DNA from 3 places in the Paraglaciecola sp. QJM3NY_14 genome. Region 3 is predicted to be linked to each of the others. Evidence: predicted binding sites of a transcription regulator. Region 3 holds the regulator's gene; each other region holds the start of a gene.
What was found. Region 3 encodes LexA, which represses DNA repair genes until DNA is damaged. Its sites were predicted from a motif close to TACTGTATNNNNATACAGTA; they were not measured.
Positions count from the first base shown of each region.

Region 1: recN (DNA repair protein RecN) is a predicted target of LexA. The motif match lies at 2,079-2,098, and genes of this name have one in related genera.
Region 2: AC0VYA_RS18100 (putative DNA modification/repair radical SAM protein) is a predicted target of LexA. The motif match lies at 1,633-1,652, and genes of this name have one in related genera.

Region 1 covers NZ_CM149664.1:1,964,183-1,967,470, forward strand. The annotation lists gene AC0VYA_RS08415 (outer membrane protein assembly factor BamE) at 1-285, opposite strand, end outside; gene recN (DNA repair protein RecN) at 399-2,072, opposite strand; gene AC0VYA_RS08425 (hypothetical protein) at 2,457-2,681, opposite strand.
Region 2 covers NZ_CM149664.1:4,234,606-4,237,893, forward strand. The annotation lists gene AC0VYA_RS18095 (GAF domain-containing sensor histidine kinase) at 1-865, shown strand, start outside; gene AC0VYA_RS18100 (putative DNA modification/repair radical SAM protein) at 1,766-3,007, shown strand; gene AC0VYA_RS18105 (TIGR03915 family putative DNA repair protein) at 3,024-3,288, shown strand, end outside.
Region 3 covers NZ_CM149664.1:5,042,523-5,045,810, reverse strand. The annotation lists gene plsB (glycerol-3-phosphate 1-O-acyltransferase PlsB) at 1-1,307, opposite strand, end outside; gene lexA (transcriptional repressor LexA) at 1,501-2,124, shown strand; gene coxB (cytochrome c oxidase subunit II) at 2,533-3,288, shown strand, end outside.

The sequences.
Region 1 (3,288 bases), 2.0 Mb from region 3:
GACAAAGTGTAGGGTTAATTCTTTACGGAAATCTTTACCACGCTTAGCCATCCCGCGCTTCATTTGATACAAGTAGTACCACGTATCATGATCAAACGAGTCCTCTACTACGGGCTTTCCTAACACGTACTCCACTTGCTCTTTAGTCATGTTAATGCGTAATTTACTAACATCACGCTCATCTAAAAAGTTACCTTGTGGTACATCAATTCGATAAATCCAATCAGCACAAGCAGACAACATCAATGAGGCGGCAATCACCGCCAATATATTTCTAAACTTCATTCTTATTTAATTTCTCAGCTATTAGGTAAATAAAGACCCTACAAGTACTTCGCTAAAGGTCCATAGGCGAAGCATCCTAACTCAGCCAAGACAGCCTAATCAATGCATAATTGTTAAGAATTACTGATTTGTAGTAACTCTTTGGCGTTGGCGAGGGCAGAATCCGTCAATTTGTCTCCAGCTAGTAGACGTGCCAACTCCTCAATTCGTTCATTTTCTTGTAAAGAAATCATATGAGTTTCTGTGGTTTTCTTGTCACTGAACTTGGTAACGAACATTTGGTTGTGCGCGCGTGCTGCCACTTGGGGTAAATGCGTTACGCAAATTACCTGACAGGTTTCACCTAATTTACGCAGTAAATGCCCCACCACTGAAGCGGTGGAACCACTAATACCGGTATCAACTTCGTCAAAAATCATGGTTGCTACCTGACTGTTATGAGAGCTGATCACTTGAATTGCAAGACCAATCCGCGACAACTCGCCACCAGAGACAACCTTTTCAATTTTATCAAGGGCTTGTCCTTTATTGGTCGACACTTTGAATTGAATATTGTCCAAACCATGCTTGCTAGGAGATGCACTGACCTGCGGCTCAACTTCAATTTTAAATATCGTGTCGCCCATATTCATTTTGTGAATCTGGCTTTCCACCTGCTTGGCTAATTTGCTTGCGGCTTTAGTACGCGACAAGCTAAGTTGTTCGCAGCTTTTGAAGTAAAGCTTTTCTAGGGCTGAGAGTTCGTCCTGCATGCTATCCAACATTTGGTCATCTTCAGAAAGCTGAGACAATTCTTGGGTCAATGTTTGGTGGTAGGTATATAACTCTTCCGCTTTAACGTGATGCTTTCTGGCTAAATCTAACGCTTGAGAGTAGCGCGCTTCAACCTGCTGCATTTTCATTGGGTCTATTTCTAACTGATCAGTGTAATCTCTAAGCTCTTGAGCAGCTTCATCAATTTGAATACTCGCTTCATTTAACAATGCTAAAATCGGAGAAAGGGTCGGGTCGTGATCCTGCAATTCCGTCAATCTATCAATACTATTTTGCACCGCAGATAGGGCATTAAAGTCATCGGCTTCATATAGTTGATAAAAACTCAACTGAGTCTGCTCCAGCAAGGCTTGACTATTACTGAGTCTTTTATGCTCACTTTCCAGTTCAGAAAACTCACCCTCGCCGATGGCAAATTCATCTAACTCAGAGACTTGATACGACAAAAGCTGAAAACGATCCGCACGCTGTTGCTGACCCGCCAATAACTCACGATAAATTTTCTGTTTATGTTGAAGGCTTTGGTAGTACTGGGCCACATTATTTAAAAGAGAAGGGTGCTCGGCAAAGTTGTCCAGCAATTCGCGCTGTGTATCGGCTTTTAGAATCTGTTGGTGGGCATGCTGACCATGAATACTTAACAAGTATTGCCCTAAACATTTCAGCTGGCCTAAGGGTACAGGTGTGCCATTCACGAAGGCTTTCGAGCGGCCTTCGCTAGAGATGACTCGTCTGATTAAGCAATCATTTCCATCGTCTAATTCGTGCTCTTTTAACCATTTTGCAGCAAGTGACAATTTACTCACATCAAAAGATGCACAGATTTCGGCCTTGTCAGCACCGCTGCGCACGAAACCCGCTTCGGCCCTATCGCCTAAACACAACCCTAATGCATCCACTGAAATGGACTTACCAGCGCCAGTTTCACCTGTGACCGCTGTCATACCTTGGGATAAATCGATGTCCAGAGATTTAACCACAGCAAAATTTCGAATTGAGAGATGAAGTAACATATATTTACCTGTTCAAATATACAGTAGCTGTAAATATATACATATTTTTGAGGCTGTCTAGTAGTTTGTAGGTTTTAGTGACAGTGTCATTTTTTACAATCGAATGTAATTGTTTAAAATCAATGAGTTAGGTGTTTGTGGGCGCTCGTTTTTTACGCAATTATAAAAATAAATTCTTTTACTTTATTTTGTAGGCTACTGGTGGTGCCTGATGTCGTCTTACTAATGTAAGAAGATGCTAGGTGGAGGTTATAAGCTTGTGTAATAAGTTTACGTAGGGAGGTAGTTTGTTTGAGCCACTTAATCGACGCTAAACTTTATCAAGATTGTCTAGGAAGGTGTGTCCGTCAATTAAATCAATTTCACTTAGGTTTTCTAATCGTTTTAGTCATTTCTTCGGCCTCTTTGCGCAAGTTCTTCCGTAGCAGCAAGTCTTTCCATTTCTGCAACATCGCAATGTAAATGATCTTCGCAGCGAAAGATAATTTTCTTTGTGATGCTGTTCGGTTTGTCCGGTGAAGAGGCAATGATCTCAGTTTTAATATCGACATGCTTTTTACTACATGCTGAGCATTCAGCATTATAGAAATCAATTTCGTATGTTTGCATTACTAGCTCCGTCGAAGTCTTTTCTGTGGAAATTGAGCCTTTATATGTGGCTATGGGGTGAGGTTGTTATTTAGCTGGATTTGAGGGGATATTGCCAAGACTTTATGGAAATATAGAGTTGAGAACAGACAACTAAATAGTCTTTCTCATTTGACTATGCTACCGTCATAATTGGCGTGATGAAAATCTCTAACTTATTAATTTAACTAAAATTAATTCCATTTCACGAATTATTTTAAGTAAATTTAAATCAATGTTTTATTACTTTAAATTATCAAAGAAAAGTGATGGACATCCATTATGTCCGTTAGCTTCGAAAATCGTAGAAGCAAATCCTTTCTGGCTCTTTAAGCCACCTATGCGGTGGTGATGGACATCCATTATGTCCGTTAGCTTCGAAAGACGTAGAAGCAAGTCCTCTATGGTTCTTTAAGCCACCGATTAGGTGGTGCTGGGATCCATTATTCCCAATGTCTACTAGTAAAGTATAAGTAAATCCTATGCGGTTCTTTAAACCACCGATTAGGTGGTGATGGGATCCATTATTCCCAATGTCTACTTGTAAAGTAGAAGTAGATCCTATGCGGTTCTTTAAACCACCGATTAG
Region 2 (3,288 bases), 810 kb from region 3:
TTACAATAAAGACGGTGATTTTTTCGGCACGCTGTGCGGTTTAGATCCCCTACCGATAAAGTTGAAAACGGTTGAGATTCAACAACAAATTAAGTCATTCGCTGAGTTGATTTCTCGCCAGATTGAAGTTGACGAACAGCTCATCACTGCCCAATCCGAGTTATTCAACGAGAAAGCAGCGGCCAAACTTCAAGAGCAGTACATTGCCATTCTAGGGCACGACTTAAGAACACCATTATCTGCTTTGACTATGGGGGTGAGTTTTTTAAAAGATCAAGTAACGGACGCCACCTCTCAAAAAATACTCGCACGCATGGACAGCAGCGCAACAAGAATGAAACGCTTGATTAGCGATGTGATGGACCTAACCCGAGGTAAAATGGGTAACGGCATGCAGTTAAACGTTAAGACGGTGAACAACCTAGAAGATATTCTTACCCATACCGTTGATGAGCTCTCTGGGCTGCACCCCCAGCGTGAAATACAGACTCACATTGATATCAAGGGCTCGGTTAATTGCGACCCTGAGCGAATCGCCCAGTTGCTATCTAACCTGTTAATCAACGCCATTGTGCATGGCGATCCACAGCAAGCTATTGAGGTGACATCACAGATAGAGAGCGGACTATTCTCACTGAGCGTGAGTAATGGCGGCGAGCCAATTAAACCAGAGGTGATTGATAAACTGTTTCAACCTTTTTGGCGCAATGAAAGCAACAAGCAAACCGGCGGCCTAGGTTTGGGTTTGTTCATTGCTTCCCAAATCACCTCTGCTCATGACGGTACATTATCCGTTTGCTCAGACGACAGCAGAACGACGTTCACGTTTCAGGCAACTATTGGCATGAATGCGATTGAAGGTTAGTGAATGATGATGTCTAGCGCGTCTATTGTTTTAACTACTTTTTATTAACTCGCCTGTTAAAACGACTAAAAAATCTTGAATAGGGCTGTCATCAGCCCTGCTCAAAGCACGAGAAAAAATTCAAGATAGCCTAGCTAACGCTTTCAAAACAACACGGCGTAAGCAACACCAATATAAAACGTATCCAATCAAAGTTATAAACACGAGCCTAAAAGAAACACTGTAAACTCGATAGGTGACACTGCGCACTACCCTATCTTTGAAACTAGCAGAGCCATAGCCACAAAGGGATAACGTCGCTATTAAAATGCGCTTGAAGCTCCCCTAACGAACACATTTCATACCTACCTAAACCTAGGCGCTTGCCTAACAACTGACTTAGCGCGCCGCTTCCTTCTCAGCGTTCAATATTCCCGTCAAAATCCGCAATCGGCCTGATTAAAAGTACTTAAATTCTTGTTGTTGGAATATCCACCTTGAAGTCGGTCTGAGCTATTACGAGATTTTAAATACGGATGTAGTTATAAATTTGTTGAAAGTGCGGTCAGCTGCATTTTGTTGAAAGTGAGTTTCGTTGCAAAAGATGGTGAAAAAGACTTTGTAAAAGAATTTTGAAAACGAATGTGTATAACAGACCCTTTAGGTTAAGCGCTGTGATGGGGTAAGCAGTAATAGGGTCTGAGTACTTTTTGCGGCAACCGTCTCGCCTATTAAAAAGCATTCTGGCCCTTTTTATTAATAATCCTTTTAATTTAGAATGTAAATTGTACTGTATATTTATACATGATATAAACACTAAGATAATTTAAAAACTAAATAACGGATACACACGTGTTGTTTCATCATTTCTGACAGAATCGACTGCCTTTGTGTATTTGCTTAGGGAAGTAATAATCTGCGATGCATGACAAACTGATTCAAAAACTCGAAATCCTCTCAGATGCAGCTAAGTACGACGCATCATGTGCAAGCGGTACGGCCGGTAAACGCAAGGCTGGGAAAGCTGATAAAACGGGCATTGGTTCGCTTACTGGCGGTACAGGAATATGCCACAGTTTTACCCCTGATGGGCGCTGTGTCTCTTTACTAAAGATACTAATGACGAACTACTGTATTTACGATTGTCACTATTGTATCAATAGAGTATCAAGCAGTGTACAACGTGCTCGTTTCACTGTGAGAGAAACGGTAGATTTGACACTGAATTTTTATAAGCGCAACTACATCGAAGGCTTGTTTCTTAGCTCAGGTATCGTCGGTTCCCCAGACCTTACAATGGAAAGCATGGTGCGTATTGCAAAGTCGTTACGTATCGATCACGGGTTCAAGGGGTATATACACCTTAAAACAATTCCCAATGCCTCGCCTGAACTACAGGCTGAAGCGGGTTTATATGCCGATAGGCTAAGCATTAATGTAGAAATGCCGATACAGCCTTCATTAAATAAATACGCGCCAGAAAAAGACCTCGGCGCTATCCATAGCTCGATGAATACTCTAAAAGACAAAATAGCCGAGCATAAAGTAGACAAAACGCATACCGGTAAACGTCCTCCTCGCTTTGCCCCTGGTGGACAGTCTACTCAAATGATCATAGGGGCCGATGGCTCAAACGATAAAGTCATTTTGGGAACAAGTGTTAAACTTTATAGCCAACAAAAGCTACGCCGCGTTTATTACTCTGCGTTCTCGCCAATACCAGATGCGTCTGAGGTTTTACCACTCAAGCCAGCGCCTTTGATCCGCGAGCACCGTCTTTATCAGGCTGATTGGCTATTGCGTTTTTATGGCTTTAATCTTGATGAAATCTTGCACGATGACATGCTTGATATGGACCATGACCCTAAACTCGCGTGGGCATTGCGCAATCGTCATGTATTCCCAATTGATTTGAATAAAGCCGACAAACTGATGTTGTTACGAGTACCAGGTCTTGGTGCGCGCACCGTACAAAAAATTGTAGCGATCCGCCGTTATACAAAGCTTAACTGGATGGATCTCACTAAAATGCGTTTGCCATTACAAAAGCTAAAACCGTTTATTACTGTGAATGATTACTCACCTGCAATTCACTTACTCGATAGCAATAATTTTGAGCTGCAGTTCAAACAGCCGAAACAGTTTGAGCTCTTCGGCGCCTAAATGAAGTAGCCTCAACATGAAAACAATTACCATCACTTCCGTGCCCGGATATAACGAGTGGCGCAAAGCATCAAGAGAATGTTTAGCGCAATCTATTTTCCCTGAAAATATTATTTGGCAAACGTCAGAGTCCATACAGGACGACTTGTTTGGGCATCATGAAGAGAGTATTGCGGCCCCTAAAGGGCAGATGAAACACACTATTCCCAAGTCAATACTAATGCTTTTTAAATATGCGCTGTGTCATCGAGATGCTAGCCGCTTCGCACTGTGTTATCGCG
Region 3 (3,288 bases):
GAGACTTCCATTACGTGCTCGTAGCCAATGTATACAGGTACAATACTGACGGGGCGGTTAATGCCTTTAATCAGTCCCTGAAGGGTCATGGCCAACATACCCGTTTTAGGCGGTAGTAAGCGACCTGTTCGACTTCGGCCTCCTTCAGGATAATACTTCACGGAATAGCCTTTGTTGAAAAGTAGCTCTAAATACTCTCTGAATACCGCGGTATACAGCTTGTTGCCGGCGAAGCTGCGACGTAAGAAGAATGCGCCACATTTTCGTAAAATTCCGCCAATCGGCCAAAAATTGAGATTGATACCCGCAGCAATATGCGGTGTCACTAACCCTTCGTGATAGATGACATAAGTTAAAAGGAGGTAGTCCATGTGGCTTCTATGGCACGGCACGTAGATAATTTCGTGGCCATTTTGCGCTAACGCCCTGACTTTATCGGCATGTTTTACTTCAATGCCGTTGTACACTTTGTTCCATATTTTTGTGAGTAAGCGGTCGCCAATTCTTACTAACCCTTCGCGATAATCTGCGGCAATTTCATCGACATATTTCTTCGCTTTGGCTTGTATCTGGTGATTTGACTGCTTCTTGCTGCGCGCTTCGTCGCTAACTGCTTGGCGAACAGAGTCTGCGCCCAATACTGCGTTATATAATTCTTGTCGTTCGAGTAACATTGGGCCTATGAGATTTTGGCGGCGACGATGAAAGTGCGTGCCCGCTAGGCGGATAAGCTTGTGGCCTATTTCTTCATCACTGCCTTTTAAATCTGCCATGGTACGAGAGGATACAGCCTTGCTGTAACAAACGAAGTTATCTCTACCTAAAAACAGCACAATAAAAAACTTACGTAACCAGTTAGGCGACACCTGGTTAGCGATAATATCTGACCAGCCGGATAGCTTTCGGCCGGGCGCTCTGCCCCAAAAAATGGAAACGGGAACGATTTGCAAGTCTAACTCTGGGTGCTCTCTGTGGATCTGGAACAGACGAGTAACATCATCTGCAATTTTGGTGATCTTCACTTTTCGAGTAAGCAAAGAACGTGGTTGTTGTAAAAACAAACATGCGGGTAATTCCTTACCACCGATTTGCACCGGCTCGGAGGGCTTAGGCAAGCCTAAGGAATTGGTAGACATTTTTAAAGCAAATTGATCAGTGACCGAGTGTGTGCGCAATAGATAAATAATGGGTTTGGTGGTATCGATCCCAAGTTCGGTCGCTATATCTGTAGGAATGCTATTAACTTTAACCAGCCATTTTAGCGGAACAGATATCATTGTCAGCAGCAGTTTATGCAGCCATGCCATAAGAGTGGTACCTAGATAATGAAAGACCTGTATAGGATACCACGTTATTCGGCTTTTCCACCCTGCGTAATCAGTTTACAGGTCAGAGGTCTTATAGAAAATTATCTTTAATAAACAACAAAGAAGAAAAATTTGAGATTTAGCAACGACTGTATATACTCACAGTTAAACTGTATGAAACAACAGGCTGTGTATGCGTCCACTAACTCCCAGACAAGAAGAAGTCTTGCAACTGATTAAAACCACCATGCTAGAAACAGGCATGCCGCCAACTCGTGCAGAAATAGCACGGCACCTTGGTTTTAAATCGGCAAATGCGGCTGAAGAACACCTCAAGGCTCTGGCTCGTAAAGGAGCAATTGAGATCTTGCCCGGCACGTCAAGAGGTATCAGGCTCACTGAGCCTTTAGAAGATCAATTAGAAGACCAAGGTTTGCCGCTTATTGGTCGTGTTGCCGCCGGTGAGCCCATTTTGGCTCAAGAGCATGTTGAAATGCATTACAAAGTTGACCCAAGTTTATTTAAACCCAGCGCTGATTTTTTACTTAGAGTTAGCGGCATGAGTATGAAAGACATTGGTATTTTGGATGGTGATTTACTGGCCGTGCATAAAACAACGGATGTGCATAATGGTCAGGTGGTAGTTGCGCGAGTAGATGAAGATGTAACCGTTAAACGGCTTGAGCGAAAAGGTCGACAAGTCGTACTACATGCTGAAAACGAGGATTTCCAACCTATTAAAGTCGATCTAGCGACGCAGCCTTTTAATATCGAAGGTATTGCTGTTGGTGTTATTCGTAATGCTGACTGGATGTAGTTGAACATTTTTTAGGCAGTTTGCTGTTAAGTTATTGATCATTTTCGAGCTTCGCAATGGAGTTCGAAAATATTATTTTATTCCATGAAAACATCCCATCTTACCTATCTTATATTGCCTTTTCGCATATCATTTAATCTATGTGTTTGTTACTGAGTTGTTAACGTAACACACTGATAGGCTGATTAAAATTTGGTCAATTGAATATAAAATATACAAAAAAACTGGACTACTCCCCCTATTTTGAGTAATGCTTGTTACACGATTAACAAGTCAGTAACAAAACTTGTCGCGTGCTGAACCTTACAATAATAAATTAGAACGTAGAGTTTGATGGTTATCACCACTATTTTACGCGTTTGACAAGCAGGGGGTCGAGTGAAGAAAATTTCGTTGAGTGTTATGGCAATGTTAGGTGCATTTAATTGCAGCACCGCTTTTGCAGATTCAGTGTCCGACTTAGATCAGTACCAATTAAACATGCGCAAAGGTGTGACTGATATCAGCGCCGAGGTATATGACCTACATATGTTGATGTTCATCATATGTGTGGTTATCGCTGTTGGTGTGTTTGGCGCTATGTTCTACTCCATTTTATTTCATCGTAAATCTCGTGGGGCTAAGCCTGCAAACTTCCATGAGAGTGTTAAAGTTGAAATCGCTTGGACCGTCATCCCTTTTATTATCCTCATTGTAATGGCTATCCCTGCAGCCAAAACGTTGATCGCTATGGAGGATGCCAGTGAACCGGAAGTGACGGTGTTGGTAACAGGGTCACAATGGAAGTGGCACTACAAGTACATGGATAACGACGTCGAATTTTATTCTCGCATGGCAACTCAAGCCGATGAAATCACAGGTAAATTAGACAAGGGTGTTAATTACCTCTTAGAAGTAGATCAACCTCTGGTGATCCCTACCGATAAACGCGTGCGTTTTCTTATTACCTCAGACGATGTTATTCATTCTTGGTGGGTACCAGACTTCGCAATCAAGCAAGACGCTAATCCAGGTTTTATTAATGATGCTTGGGCTAAGGTCAATGAACCGGGCATTTACCGTGGGCAGTGTGCTGAATTATGCGGAAAGGATCACGGGTTCATGCCGGTTGTGGTTATCGCAAAAGAGCCCGCCGAATATGATAAGTGGATAGGCGAGCGTCAA